2 regions of the Paenibacillus sp. cl6col genome follow, and region 2 is predicted to be linked to the other one. Evidence: a T-box and tRNA genes for the amino acid it is inferred to sense, from the RefSeq annotation. Region 2 holds a T-box; the other holds one or more tRNA genes.
The links. A T-box is a leader RNA that pairs with one kind of tRNA and senses whether it is charged. The one in region 2 lies ahead of argS (arginine--tRNA ligase), so its partner is inferred to be a tRNA-Arg.

Region 1 (7,430 bases), 680 kb from region 2:
CGGTCTTAGGCTTAACTCGACTGCCTGATCCTCCATCATGCAATTGGCTGATATGATGCGTTCGTGCTCTTCCATCTTAACCGCCTTTCTTATCCTTTAAACAACGCCTGCAGCGCCTTCTTCATTAAAGAATCTACACTTTCATCCGCATGAATGCGATGTTGCAAGTCATTCCATACACGATCAAGTTCTGTCTCTGTATATCCCAATGCTTTGAGTGCTTCTCTAGCCTCTGACCATACATTGCCGTCCACACTGTCATCGTCTGCTACTGTGACATTCATGAACAAGGCGTCCGGATGGATATCCAGTCCGATACCGTCCAGCTTATCCTTCAGGTCCAGAATGATACGCTGAGCCGTCTTCTTGCCGATACCCGGCAGCTTCGTTAAGAACACAATATTCTCTTGCTGAATGGCAGTTACAACTGCTTCCGGCTTGCCACAGCCTGCTAGAATGCCAAGCGCTACCTTCGGCCCTACTCCGTTCACATCGATCAGCCTGCGGAATAGCTTCTGCTCCTCTCGCGAGCTGAATCCAAAGAGCAATGTTGCATCCTCACGCACATGATAATGAATATATACGGTGACTGCCCCTTCCTGCTTTGCAAAAGCATAGGGATTCGGGGTAAAGACACGGTACCCAACGCCTTGAACATCCAAGACGATATATTCGGTTTCTAAATGAGCAACCTGTCCACGCAAAAAATCGATCATGATCGCCATACTCCATTCAATTTGTCATTAAGCCCACTCGAATGCGCATGGCATATCGCCACCGCAAGAGCATCAGCAACATCATCGGGCTTCGGTATCTCCTTCAGCTTCAAGAACAGCTTCACCATCTCTTGAACCTGCTTCTTCTCTGCCTTCCCATAACCAACAACAGCCTGCTTCACCTGCATGGGCGTATATTCTGCAATCGGTATGCCGCGCTTGGCAGCTGCTAGAATGATAACACCGCGTGCTTGTCCAACAGCAAACGCATTCGTGACATTTCGATTGAAGAACAATTTCTCTATTCCCATAGAATCTGGTTTATACTTGTCTAGCAGCTGCTCCGTAGCTTCATACACCTGCAGCAGCCGCATCTCCGGCGCTGTCGAAGGTTCTGTCTGAATACAGCCATATTGTACAGGTACAATCCGACTTCCTTGTTTATCTACAAACCCAAATCCTGCAATCGCAATCCCTGGGTCAATCCCCAAAATACGCAAAAAAAATCTCTCCCTCACCGCATCCATGTACCAGTAAGCGAACATATGTGTTCACTCCATTATAACATAGATCGTGAAGAAGAGAATGAGTCATTCCTATGATGTTTGCAGGGAAAACAGCCTAATTACGGCCGATTACTTCCCAGCTGATACTTGATTTGCCGCTGTCTCAGTTGTTGAATGACGGAATGCTATCTTCAACATCGGAGGCGTCACCAATGTCGTCATAATGATGACAATAACGAATGGTGTGAAATACACTTTATCGAACAAGGCGCCTTCAAGACCCGTCGTTGCAATAATAAGCGCAACCTCACCGCGGGATACCATCCCGGAACCGATCCCGATCGCACTTTTGCGATCAAATCCAGTCAGTCGAGCTCCCAATCCACAGCCGAACAGCTTCGTTACAATCGCGATGATGGTAAACAGTGCAATAAACCATACATACTCCCCGAGGCCTTCGAAGTTGACGTTAATCCCAACACTTACGAAGAAGATCGGAACGAAGATACCATAAGCAATTGGCTCAAGGCGATGCTCTACCTCATGCTTGAACTTCGTCTGCGAGATGGCAATCCCGGCAGCGAATGCACCGATAATGCCTGCAACGCCCAAATAGTCTGCAAAGTAAGAAAAGGCAAAACAAATAATAAGCGCCGCACTAATAACAGCTTCGGTAACGCGAAGCGGTGCAAGCCACTTCATCACTCGAGGCACTACATAAATCCCTGCTAGTATTGCTACTACGAAGAAAAGAACTTTCTTCCCGATAATAAGTCCGATTGAAGCGCCACCGCCTGCACCGAGCAAGCTGAGCATGAAGGCAAGAAGTATGACAACAAGGATGTCATCCACGACGGCTGCACCAAGAATGGTCGTACCTTCCCTAGTGCTAAGCTGTCCTAGATCCTTCAGTGTCTGTACCGAAATACTTACCGATGTAGCGCAGAGCAGCAAACCAACAAACATGGATTGGTTCGAATCTAATCCGAACAATAGACCACCACTATATCCACCGATAAACGGAAGAATGACCCCGCCGATTGCTACTGCGAACGCCGCCTTCCAATTCTTCTTCAATTCATCCAAATCTGTCTCCAGACCAGCAATGAACATAAGCAAAATGACGCCAACTTCCGCCATTTCCTTAATTAGTTCACCGTCTGAAACCCATCCGAGCACAGCTGGGCCGATAATTATCCCCACAATGAGTTTACCAAGTACGGCTGGTTGGCCCAATCGTACAGTGAGATCACCTGCGATCTTTGTCGAAGCCAAAATGATGAGCAACATGAGAATAAGTTCCATTGGCATTCCCCTTTCCGCTGTACAATTATTATGACCGCAAACCGACATTTTTTTTGTAGGTGGCTAAGGGCAATCCATACCATTTTTCTTTATGTTACATTTCATGACCTAAACCCGAGAATATACAAAAAAAGAAGGACGTCGGTTACGGCGTCCTACTTGTTACTGCCTCTATTTTGTAATACGTTCATTCGAGTGGGTTGGTTTCATGACTTTCTTCGTCTCTTCGATCGCATAATCGCTAAACGTAGACAGCACACTATGATAAGCATCGACATCTGTAATGCGAATCCCTTGATATAACTGCTTCATTACCTTCGGAGGAAGCGAACTCTCCATGGACTCTACATCCAATTGGAAAAATGTTCGTATCACCTTTCCACCTTCAGGCGGACCGTCATACAACGTCAGATTCCCATCCTTATCGAGACTAATATGCGCCTTATCCTTGCATGTACCTGACAACTCTTCAACTTGTTCCTCCAGGATCACCCGTCCGTTTGCATCCATGGATACCGACCAGTCTGGATGGTTGAGCACGAGCTGAATAATGTCACGTGTTGGCTTTACACCCAACACTTCATCATTTTTTCCGCATATATATTGCTTGCGAGCAATGACTTCACGTTGTTCATCCTGGTGAACCAACTGCGCGATCACAAGCTGGGCTGATTCATTAAGCTTAGACTCATTATCCTTCCATAAGGCGAAGGTCTCAATCGAAGATGGCTTATCATAGTCCGCCAGCATATTGCGCACTCGATCAGACAACTGTATCCCAATGGCAACTACCGCTACGAACAACACAATTGCAGCCAAAGACCATATCGGCTTGCGGAAGCGCCGCAGACGCTTCTTCCATTGCTTCACTCGAAAATAGAACCTAGAGACGGTACGGTGTTCTCGAGCCATAAGTAATCCCCTCTAACTGCTTGTTAATTTGAGTAGAGCATTTGATTCCACGATGCCAGAATCATCTTGCTTTGCTCACAAGAAAAAGCCGCCAGAATCATCACTTATAGAGGTTGTTCAAAAAGTCCGCTTTTGATCACGAAGTAAATCATGAAGTGGACTCGGCATCGAATCTTGAATTCAGCCGGACCTTCCGGTGCTCATGTACCCAAAACGTACATTCCGCTCCTCAGGCCCTAGCTTCATCCAATCTTCTCGGTGCTGAAAACCGGTCTTTTTGAACACGCACTTATATACTTGGAGGCTTTTCTTATAGTGTGGCCCAGATAAAGGGGAAGTTATACAATTAATCTGTCTGTTCCTTCATTTCAATTTTCTCCACGGCCGAATAACGAAGCATATATAGACAAGCAGCGGGAGAGGGGTTCCCGTGAATCCCCAGATCCCCCAGAACCAAGGGTACTTATTCCGCCTGCGAGCATCCAGAAACAACCAAGTTCCTTGAATGAGCAGAATGATTCCAATTAGAACCCAGACCCACCAAGGGACATTCTCAGTACCATTATTCATTCTGCTCACTCCCATTGCTCGGATGGATACAAATTGCCCAGATAAGAACTGCCCCACACAGGGAAATGAGCTGCATCCAGACATAGATATACCAATTCGCTTGGGCAAGACTGCACCCGCCGCCAACTAGCAGCAATGCAGCACTCCATAAGACAAGCAGTTCTTTCCACAGTCGTTTTCGGTTCCTCTTCTTCGCCTGAAGCAATACCTGCTGGATGTGGGCAGCACTCGGATGCGGAGAATGGCGATCACTCCATTCATCTAAGTGTTCCCAGTGAGGATGCAGTCTCTCCTCCCACACCGAGTCCTGTTCCGGATGTGTAGCATGATTGGACATCGGTACTTGATGTAGAGAATCTACATGTCCTTTCTTGTTATCTTGCTTCTCACTCATCTTGCTTCCACTCCTTCCGCAGCTTCTCCAAGCCATAGTGCATGCGTGACTTTATCGTACCTGCCTGAACGTTCAACATTTCTGCAATTTCATTAACCTGATATCCATAATAATATTTCAACACAATTGGAGTCCTCTGTTCGTAGGACAACTCGCCAAGGAGCTCCAGCGCTGCCGTCCACTCCATATTGCTTGATTCCATTTGATAGCGCAGCTGACGTACAGCTTGTTCCTGCTCTCGCCATTTGCTCTCCACTTTCTTGCGGCGCATCTTGTCATAAAACAGGCGTGTCGCAATCGTAATTAGCCATGACGAGAATCGTGAACTCCCATTGTACGTATGAATCTTCTCCATACACCGCACCATCGTGTCTTGAACCAAATCTTCAGCATTCGAAGAGCTCATCGTTAATTTCAAGGCATATTTATATAGAAAGGAGTAATTCTCATGCAGCAGCACAGCAAGTTCATCCATGTCTCCTCTGACTGCTCGCTCTATCCGATGCTGCTCAGACATGTATTCGCCTCCTTTCTTTAATATCATAACGCAACGAGCTTTGCGCAAAGCAACTATATTACGAAATATCGTTAGGGATCGTTCAAGGGAATTATTAAAAAAGTTGAAATAATCATTTAGGAAGGAAGGATTGAAAAAAGAAGGATTAGAATAGCAAAAACCGCCGGTTATAACCGACGGTTGATGATAATGGTCGGGACGACACGATTTGAACATGCGACCCCCTGGTCCCAAACCAGGTGCTCTACCAAGCTGAGCTACGTCCCGAATGGATGGTGCCGGTGAGAGGACTCGAACCTCCACGGTTTCCCTCACGATTTTGAGTCGCGCGCGTCTGCCAATTCCGCCACACCGGCTTAGTAAATACCCATTATTAAATTAAGTGGCGCGCCCTGAGAGATTCGAACTCCCGGCCTTTTGATTCGTAGTCAAACGCTCTATCCAGCTGAGCTAAGGGCGCATATTCTGGAGCGGACAACGAGATTCGAACTCGCGACCCTCGCCTTGGCAAGGCGATACTCTACCACTGAGCTATGTCCGCATATTACCTTGTATTAACCATCTGTACAACTTCATTTGCTTCGTTGTCGTCGTTGCCGTTCAACAAGGACAAGTAATAATATATCAGACTGATAATTGAATTGCAAATCTTTTTTAAAGATTTTTTGATGGTATTTTTTTCTTGCCAAAAAACCTGCTTGCCAAGCCATATTTCAGCTCATACAAGCAGGTTCTAATAGTATGTTCTTAGTTTCTTATGATCTAACCCACTCAAGTGTAAAAGCAGGCTTGCGAATTCCTACTACCCTCGCATTGTCGTTTTTCGTCTCCGCAGGGCTCAGCTTTTTTAAGCGTTCGATGGTTGCAATCGTCGGGTATTGAATCTGCTCTAAAATGTCAGCAGCAATGATCGGCCATTGATCTTCCGATCCGTCCATCACTTTAAAGGCTATCCCTATTCTCTGCTCGCGCAAGCCGAAGCAATAGATGCCTTTGGCTCCGCCTTTCGCTACGATATTCGGATCCTGCAGCAGTGTTGGACAAATAAGCTCCGTTCCGGATACATAGAATGGATGTTTGTTCATTAGATCCGTCAAGCGTGTAATCGCTCTGCGCACTTCCTCATCTGCAATTAAATCCGGACAAGCCAATCTCAAATACAAGAGGGCTATATTGCGAATTGGAATCGCATATACCGGGAACCCGCAGCCATCCGTTCCTAATTTAATTTGCCGGGCAGGCACATCAGCAAGCTGAGACATCAAGCGCAGCACCTTCTGCTGAACGGGATGCTCCGGTTCTGCATAATTATCGGTTGGCCACCCCATCATCTTGCATAATGCCAGAACACCTAAGTGCTTGCCCGAACAGTTGTGATATAAGGAGCGCGGTGGTTGCCCGTTGGCAATCCGCTCGTCTCTTGCAGCAACATTCAGTGGATAGGTAGGCTTGCATACAAATTGATCCTCAGTAATCCCTATTTTCTTCATGAATGATTCCAACGCTTGTACATGGAACTGCTGCGCACGATGAGATGCGGTCATTAAGACGATCTCTTCCTCACTTAATCCGTAATGCTCCGGAACACCTGCTAACAAAGCAGGGAGCGCCTGCACCGGCTTCGAAGAAGAGCGCATAAAGCTTACATAGTCAGGGTCGCCAACATGGAATAGCGTCTCAGCTTGTTCGTTGACACCTACAATATGTCCTGTATATGCACATTCCAACCAACCGCCTCGTGATTCCTCTACTAACACCTTGCCCAAATCAACCATTATTGTTCCTCCTCGCCAACACATGCTGTCATCATTCTCATTTCAAGACTTCCCCTATCATGACATAACTCTGCAAACATAGTATCATGTTCCTAGCTGCTCGTATTTATAACAAGTTCCTGTCAGTTATAAAAATTTCCGCTAAAGAACCGGAGGGATAGGCATGATGACCATTGCGGATATAAGGCCATACATCCGTGCAGCGCATATGTATAATTACCGAGGAACGCGAGAGGAACAGCTGCGCAGAGGATACAGCTTTGCATTCCACTTATTCTTGGACGGCCATGGCCATATGACGATAGATGACCAACGATATGCGGTCTCGAACGGCACGCTCATCTTTGTACGCCCTGGCCAATGGCATTCCTTCGAGCATGCACCAAATGAAACGATGAATGCATGCAATATCTACTGCGATCTATGGGAGGCTCCTCCGCCGAACCAGCCTACCTTTGCTTATGAATGGGATGAATTCGATCCGAGGTGGTTAACCGCACATAACCCTTGCACAGAACTGGAATCATTGCCGACCTGCACTTCGCTTCGCCCTTATCCTTACTTCATTGAGTTGATGAAGCATGTGCTTACCGCATATAATCGGCGCGGCTGCTATACGAAGCAGGCTGCATCAGCTAGTTTTTACTCCTGGCTGATTCAATGGTACGATGCAAGCAGATTGCCCAATCCTACGGATTATCGCATAGCTCGAATCTTGGAGCGAATGGACGAACA
Region 2 (7,430 bases):
AGAAAAGGATAAAGCATCTCTTCCTAGAAATGAAGAACAGAAAGTTCAAACATTTATCCTAATGACATCCAAAAGTGCGAAGCAAAACCTGATCCCATTTTCCGATAAAAAGGGACTGAACGCTATATAGGATACAACAGCAGCCATTGAACAGATGAACCTCCCGCTTATCACTCCGGAATTTGGCAAAATGGCGATAATGACAGTAGCATCAAGCCTAATCTGTAAGTGACCTGTAAATGATCTGTACGTGACCTGTACATGACCCCTGTATGTGACCTGTGCGTGAGCCGGGAGACGATATCTCCGCGGCTCTTCTGTCGTCTACAGATAGACAGGATCAGATTGCGAGTACAAACCAACCCACCACCCCTACGAAATTCATGTCTTACATACGCATAATCAATGAAGTGATACAGATGATGCGAGTCTCTTTTTCACAACTCACATCGATATAACGCCCTACATATGTTCTGGCGCTTCAATGCCAAGCAGGTTCAGCCCCGCTTCAAGCACATATGCCACCGCTGCGACGATACGCAATTTGTGGTGGCGCTCGATCTCATTCTCCACGAGAATCTGCTCCTGATGGTAATAACGGTTGAACTGCTTGGCTGCATCAAGCAAATACCTAGCGAAGATGGACGGCTCATTGCTGGCCACCGCCATCTGAAGAGCACGCTCATACTTGCTGAGAGACTTCAAGCAGATCCATGCTTCTTGACTTACTCCTCCTGTCGCAATTGATTTCTTTCCCAACTGCTCACCTTGCCTCTCGGCTGGATCCTTGCCAAGCGTCGCGGAATCCGCTGGACAATCAGAGTATGACGTCCATCCCCCTTTGACGAGCAAGCTCTTTGCTCTGACGAGTGTGAACTGTACATAAGGGCCGGTTTCGCCCTCATAGCGCAGCGCATCCTCCAAGTTGAAGTCAACAGACAACATACGACTGCTCTTCAGGTCACCGAAGATGATCGCACCAATCCCAACCTTCGATGCCACCTTGCCTTTCTCTTTCAGAGATGGATTCTTGTCTTCGATAATTTGCAGCGCGCGATTTTCTGCCTCATTCAATACCTCATCAAGGAAGATAACCTTGCCCTTGCGCGTAGACATCTTCTTCCCTTCAAATGTCATTAAACCGAACGGAACATGAGTACATTCCTGTGCCCACTCATATCCCATCTTGCCAAGCACGGCGAATACCTGCTGAAAGTGCAGCTGCTGCTCCGCGCCAACCACATAAATCAGCTTGTCAGCCTTCATGACTTCCTTACGATAGATCGCCGTTGCCAAATCACGTGTCGGGTAAATCGTTGTTCCGTTTGATTTCAATATCAAGCATGGCGGCATACCCTCATCATCCAAACGAACGACCATCGCCCCATCACTTTCTTCGAGCAATTGAAGCTTCTGCAAATGAGCGACGACCGCATCCATCTTGTCATTGTAGAAGCTCTCGCCAAGAACGTGGTCAAAGTGAACGCCGAGTCGTTCGTACATGCGGTTGAATTCGACCATACTTGCGTTAACGAAATACGTCCACAGCTGTACGGTCTCTGCATCGCCCGCTTCAAGTTTGCGGAACCATTCGCGCGCCTCGTCTTCCAGCTCCGGCTGCTGAGCCGCCTCCTCGTGGAATCTTACATACAGCTTCAAGCTCTCACGGATTGGATCTTGGCGCAGCGTATCATCATCCCCCCACAGCTTATAGGCCGTAATCAGCTTGCCGAATTGGGTCCCCCAATCCCCAAGGTGATTCACCTTCAACACTTCGTATCCTGCGGCTTCGTACAGGTAAGCGAGCGCATTTCCAATCATCGTAGAACGCAGATGACCGACACTGAACGGCTTCGCAATATTCGGGGACGACATATCAATAACGACACGCTGCCCCTCTCCGATCGACAACTTGCCGAATAACGGCTCCTGCATGCGAGCAAGACAAGCCTCGCCATAGTAATCTTGATCAAAACATACATTCACATATCCGCCAGAGGCTTCCGCTCGTATCCGAATGTTATCGCTCTCTTGATTGATGCGTTCAGCAAGTTCCACCGCAATCTGCTGCGGAGAACGTCTCCACTGCTTCGCCAATGGGAAGCAAGGGAACGCCAAGTCGCCCAGCTCGCTCTGCGGAGGTACTTCCAAGGCACGTTCGATGTCTGCCCCGTTCATGTTCATTATAGGTTCTAGTACTTGCGCGGCAATTTCTTTTAGCATAAGTTCGTTCTCCTCCTGTTGTTGGTTACGGTTCGCGACACGTCAAAAAGCCCCCGTCTACAAAGAGACGGAGGCTTGAATCCCCGTGGTACCACTCTACTTGACCCTATCCGGAAGCTTGTTGCTCCGAAAAGAGTCCACTCAATAAATAACGGCTGTCGCCGGGCTCCCCTACGTTCCCATATATAAGGCAGTTCACAGAGCCAACTCCCGGGTCCGCTTCCTCTTCATTCCGTATCGGCTTCCACCATCCCGATTCGCTGCAGCACGGATTGTGCAGAGTACTCTCCCGTTCAACGTTGTTGCGTCGATTTTCATTTTACACATTATATCCAGAACAATTAGGAAAAATCAACCTATCACATGCATTATTTCAGAAAAATATTTCTTACTCTGCCGCCATTCGAGTACATAACGTCATGACCAGTAATGATTCACATCAAATTCGAGTCTCATTCTACTACTATCCGGCCAGCATCGATTACCGCATTGTATACTTGCGATCCTCAGTTCCATTCAATTCGACCGCAATATCTAGATAAGATTGCTCAATAAATTGGCATACATCTGGATAGATTAGAGGCTTGCCTGTTATATAGCGGCGATCTGGCGTTCCATGATCACGTATTAACAATTCACTGATCACTCTTGCACTGCCAACACCGGTCTCCACATATTGCTTCACGGCCGCCCGTTCAGCAGCAGTAAGCCCATTCCCAGCATTACTAACTTCTTGAACCACAGCAGCAGGCTCGGGCTCCGTCCACGACCATAAGTCGAACTCCACTAGAATCGGTGCAGGAGCAGGTGCAGGTTCAGGAGCTGCGCTAGGCTCGCTTGTCTTAGGCGAAGGTGAAGCATTCCTCACCACCGGCTTGCGTCGCAGCATATTGATCTGCTTGTCCAACAAGGGCAGTCCAAGCGACAATTGCCGTTGTAGCTGTTCAGGCAAATCTGCCACAGAATAGGCATCTGGTGCAGGTTGCCAATCGTTGGCTATCTTCAACAGGATCTCATCAAGCTCATAATCAATGGCCTCGAATCCCTTCTTAATCGTCGCCACGATTGCAGCATCAATCCCTAAGTGCTCCTTCAAGTGCTCAATGCCGAATTTTTTGATCTCGCCTGTTTTCCGGTTTTTTACCTCATGCTGATATCGAAGAGAACGGCCGCATTCGCATCGCAGCTCTGGACTTATCGTCCCCGCATCTTTATACCCCGTATAAATCCAATCATCTAACAGCGCCTCGATGTCCTCTGGTGCCGCATGTTCTGGAACATGATGCCCCTTCTCCTTCGCCATCGCATTGGCGAACGCCGTGCGGCGAGAGCGAACGAGATAGTGATTCAGGAACTCACGTTGGTTATCATTGAGCTGAGATAACATCTCATCCCGTTCCTGGATAGTTAATATCATATCTTCTCCTCCTCGCGCTTTGCTCCATTACTGTCTATTGTACAGGAAGTAGAGCATGGAAGTGAAGGCATGCCTCACATGAAAAAGCCGCCCTAGCGCAGGCAGTCAATCACTCCCTCGCTGGGCGGCAACCTATGGTAGGCACATCGATAAGAACGGCGATCTCTAGGAAGAGAAGCTAAAAGAAGAATACTTATTCTTCATCAATGGCATTTTACGATCGGATCTGGACTTGCCATTATGAAGCATCAATTCGTTCCTGCGGCGCTTGAAAGCATTTCTTGCATACCTTAATCTGTACGCCATTCCCTCTTGTCCGATTATACAGCAGCTTAATGCGAGTGCTGGCGCAGACCGGACATGTACCTCGGCCACGTGAAGGCAGATTCCATAATGATTTACCGCGTTTGTTCTTCGCCATTCTATCCCCTCATTTCCTGTCAATTCATTCGTTCTCCTACCCTTATGTATGAAGGAGGGGAAATATGACTGTATGATTTAGCTTCATCATTTCCATCAAATCCCACTAACTCACAACACTTGATAAACACATTCCTTCACCGCTTTCGCTTCAACTCATGGTATGATGGAGATAAGTACTTCGGTATGAACATGAAAGAAGAAAAGGAGAATGATAATGGCAATTCGCATTCTTACCGACAGCGCTGTTGACCTCCCTCAATCCGTCATTGACGAGTTGGGGATTACGGTCATGCCGCTAATCGTTACTATAGACAATGAACAATATGAGGACGGAGTAACAATTACGCCGAAAGCCATGCTCGATGGCATGCGCGAAGGCAATGTATATAAGACTTCTCAACTCTCGATGGAGGTACTGCAGACAACCTTCCAATCGATTGCCGAAGCGAACGAGGAAGCTATCTATATTGCGTTCTCGTCGGAACTGTCAGGAACGTATGCCTCTTCCCGCATTATGCATGATATGGTACAAGATGACTTCCCGTCCTTCACTTGCAGTATTATCGATTCCAAATGCGCTTCACTCGGGTTTGGCCTTGTTGTTAGACAGGCTGCGCTCTGGGCGCGTGAGGGATTGCCTAGGGAAGAGATTATTACACGCACACAATCCCTTGCCCGGCAAATGGAGCATGTGTTCACGGTCGATGACCTGCAATATTTGTATCGCGGCGGACGTGTCAGCAAGTCATCAGCCATCATTGGCGGACTGCTCAATATTAAGCCCGTGCTTCATGTTGAGGATGGAAAACTCATTCCCGTCGATAAAGTAAGAGGCAGAAAGAAATCCATTCAGCGTCTTGTCGAACTGATGGAGGAGCGAGCGAATCTCGATGATAAGCAGCAGGTTATCGGCATCGCCCATGGTGATGACGCAGAAGCGATGGAGCAGTTGAAGTCGATGATTACTGAACGCTTCGGGATGACGAACTTCCTGATTAGTTCCATTGGCTGCGCAGTTGGCGCTCATTCAGGCCCAGGAACATTAGCGCTCTTCTTCCCGAATAAATCCTATTCCGTATAAAGGTTTCAGCATGGCTGCCTTGGAATTGAAGATGCAGGAGACGAATTTACTCGCTCCTTGAACAATAAGATGCCCGCACAATCGGCGCTAACCGAATCGTGCGGGCATCTGCTTCTTATGTCAGCTTCTGGACTATTGTTACATCCATTTCGCCAATTGATCCTCTATCGTATCTAATGTTACCTTGGACTTCTGGAATAATGTAGATGGCACGCTCGCGTTATATTTCACGATTTTCTGATTCACATCGGACATCGCAGCCGATACGTCGGCTTGGGGCTGATCCTTGCTCAGCTTCACAATACGCTGCAGTTCATCTCTAATCTCATGCTGAAGCGCAAGCCAGGAAGGGACAACATTCGCGTTGTGCAGCACCCCGTTCAACGGGTCTCCGCCTCGCACCTCTAGCGGCTTGCCCTTGCCAGGCAAATCATCCAATCCGCCCTTCTTCTCATATTGGGTAAAGACATCATCCAACCAATTGCTCATCATTCGTTCAGTTGCTATCGTTTGCGGTGCGTCCTCTACGATTTCCGATTTGATCGGCTTAACTTCTGCTGACTGCTTACTTTCCTTTCGGAACCAACCCATTGCGATCCCCCCAATCACATGAATAACATAATTATCCAATCCCCTTCACAATTTTGTCTAGTATGCACCACCCTTTAAATGTGACAATTTCGTGCGAGTACGGTTTGAGTGGCTTATGTAAAATGCTTGTGATGAATAGCTTAATTGCATGTCTTAATTACATAGCTTTATGAATTGCTTTATTGAATATCATTGTTAATGACCTGCATGAAACCAAAGGCTCGAGCCTTGTGGCGATGATTGAGCACACATACCGCATAGCAAAAAACCCATTGGAATTCATCCAATGGGCCGTCACTATTGGTTATTGTCAGACTAGCTTGTTCAGAGCCTAAGAAGCTACAGAATGTTCAGTTTCTTCCTCGCTCTGCGTTCCATCAGATTGCTGCTTCGTACCGTTGAAGAGCAGGTTCATAACCAGCGCGGTAAAAGTTCCTGCTACGATTCCGTTATCCGTTAAGATTCGAACCGTTGACGGCAGGCTCGCGAACAATTGAGGCACTACCGTTACACCAAGTCCCATCCCTACCGAGCAGGCAATAATGAGCAGATTCTCATGACGATTCATATCTACTTGAGAGCCGAGCATCCGCAGACCGCTCGACACAACCATACCGAACATGGCAACCATGGCGCCGCCGAGCACTGAACTCGGAATCAACGTCGTTAATGCAGCAATTTTCGGTACAAGTCCAAGCAGCATCAGCAATCCGCCCGCTACCACGATCACATCACGTGTTTTCACACGGCTCATTTGGATAAGCCCGACATTTTGCGAATACGTTGTATATGGAAAAGCATTGAAGATACCGCCAATCGTTATGGCTAGACCCTCTGCCCGATAACCACGTGCCAGATCCTTCGAATCCACGTCGCGGTCTATAATTTTGCCTAGAGCCATGAACACGCCTGTAGATTCAGCAATGCCGACCATTGCTACAATAATCATAGTCAGGATAGCCGTCATATTAAATTTCGGAACGCCGAAATAAAATGGCTGTACTGCATGGAACCAGGAAGCCTCCGCTACGGGAGTGAAATCAACCTGACCCATGAGAGCTGCGATCGTTGTGCCAATGACAAGCCCTAATAAGATTGATACCGCACGGATAAATCCAGCGGATAGCTTGTTCATAATAACGATAAATATGAGTACACCGAAGCCAAGCAGCAAGTTCGTTGGACTACCGAAGTCCGGATTGCCTTGGCCTCCTCCTAAATCCGTGAATGCAACAGGAATTAGCGTTACACCGATAATCGTTACTACAGAGCCCGTTACGACAGGCGGAAATAGACGAATTAACTTGCCGAATAAGCCCCCGAACAAGATGACGAATATGCCCATTGCAATGATGGCTCCGTAAATATACGAAATGCCAAAATCCTTCCCGATTGCGATCATTGGCGTGACGGCTTGGAACGCACAGCCTAACACGACAGGCATCCCAATGCCGAACCACCGATTCGCAAATACTTGCAGCAGCGTGGCGATCCCGCACATAAATAAATCAATGGCAACCAAGTACGTAATTTGCTCTTGATTGAATCCTAAATTGCCGCCCACGATGAGCGGAACGATAACCGCTCCGGCATACATAGCGAGCACATGCTGCAAGCCGAGCGAGAAGGTTTGCAGCGGATGCCGATTTTTTACAAAAATACGGTTATCGACTCGGCTCATTGCTGCACCGCTTC

Region 1: it encodes a tRNA-Arg, which carries the amino acid that the T-box ahead of argS (arginine--tRNA ligase) is inferred to sense. The anticodon was not compared.

The regions. Positions count from the first base shown of each region.
Region 1 is NZ_FNAZ01000003.1:827,292-834,721, forward strand. Features, by position in the region: gene ruvB (Holliday junction branch migration DNA helicase RuvB) at 1-75, opposite strand, end outside; gene ruvA (Holliday junction branch migration protein RuvA) at 90-716, opposite strand; gene ruvC (crossover junction endodeoxyribonuclease RuvC) at 713-1,216, opposite strand; gene BLS15_RS11755 (cation:proton antiporter) at 1,352-2,527, opposite strand; gene BLS15_RS11760 (BofC C-terminal domain-containing protein) at 2,699-3,439, opposite strand; gene BLS15_RS11765 (hypothetical protein) at 3,803-4,009, opposite strand; gene BLS15_RS11770 (YxlC family protein) at 4,002-4,403, opposite strand; gene sigY (RNA polymerase sigma factor SigY) at 4,396-4,920, opposite strand; tRNA gene BLS15_RS11780 (tRNA-Pro) at 5,111-5,187, opposite strand; tRNA gene BLS15_RS11785 (tRNA-Leu) at 5,194-5,276, opposite strand; tRNA gene BLS15_RS11790 (tRNA-Arg) at 5,304-5,380, opposite strand; tRNA gene BLS15_RS11795 (tRNA-Gly) at 5,387-5,461, opposite strand; gene BLS15_RS11800 (asparaginase) at 5,676-6,695, opposite strand; gene BLS15_RS11805 (AraC family transcriptional regulator) at 6,859-7,430, shown strand, end outside.
Region 2 is NZ_FNAZ01000003.1:150,197-157,626, forward strand. Features, by position in the region: partial or broken gene BLS15_RS29950 (hypothetical protein) at 1-130, shown strand, start outside; gene argS (arginine--tRNA ligase) at 463-2,223, opposite strand; T-box leader at 2,284-2,529, opposite strand; gene BLS15_RS08660 (DUF3895 domain-containing protein) at 2,705-3,640, opposite strand; gene BLS15_RS08665 (hypothetical protein) at 3,879-4,061, opposite strand; gene BLS15_RS08670 (DegV family protein) at 4,278-5,144, shown strand; gene BLS15_RS08675 (DnaJ family domain-containing protein) at 5,283-5,735, opposite strand; gene BLS15_RS08680 (nucleobase:cation symporter-2 family protein) at 6,067-7,416, opposite strand; gene BLS15_RS08685 (xanthine phosphoribosyltransferase) at 7,413-7,430, opposite strand, start outside.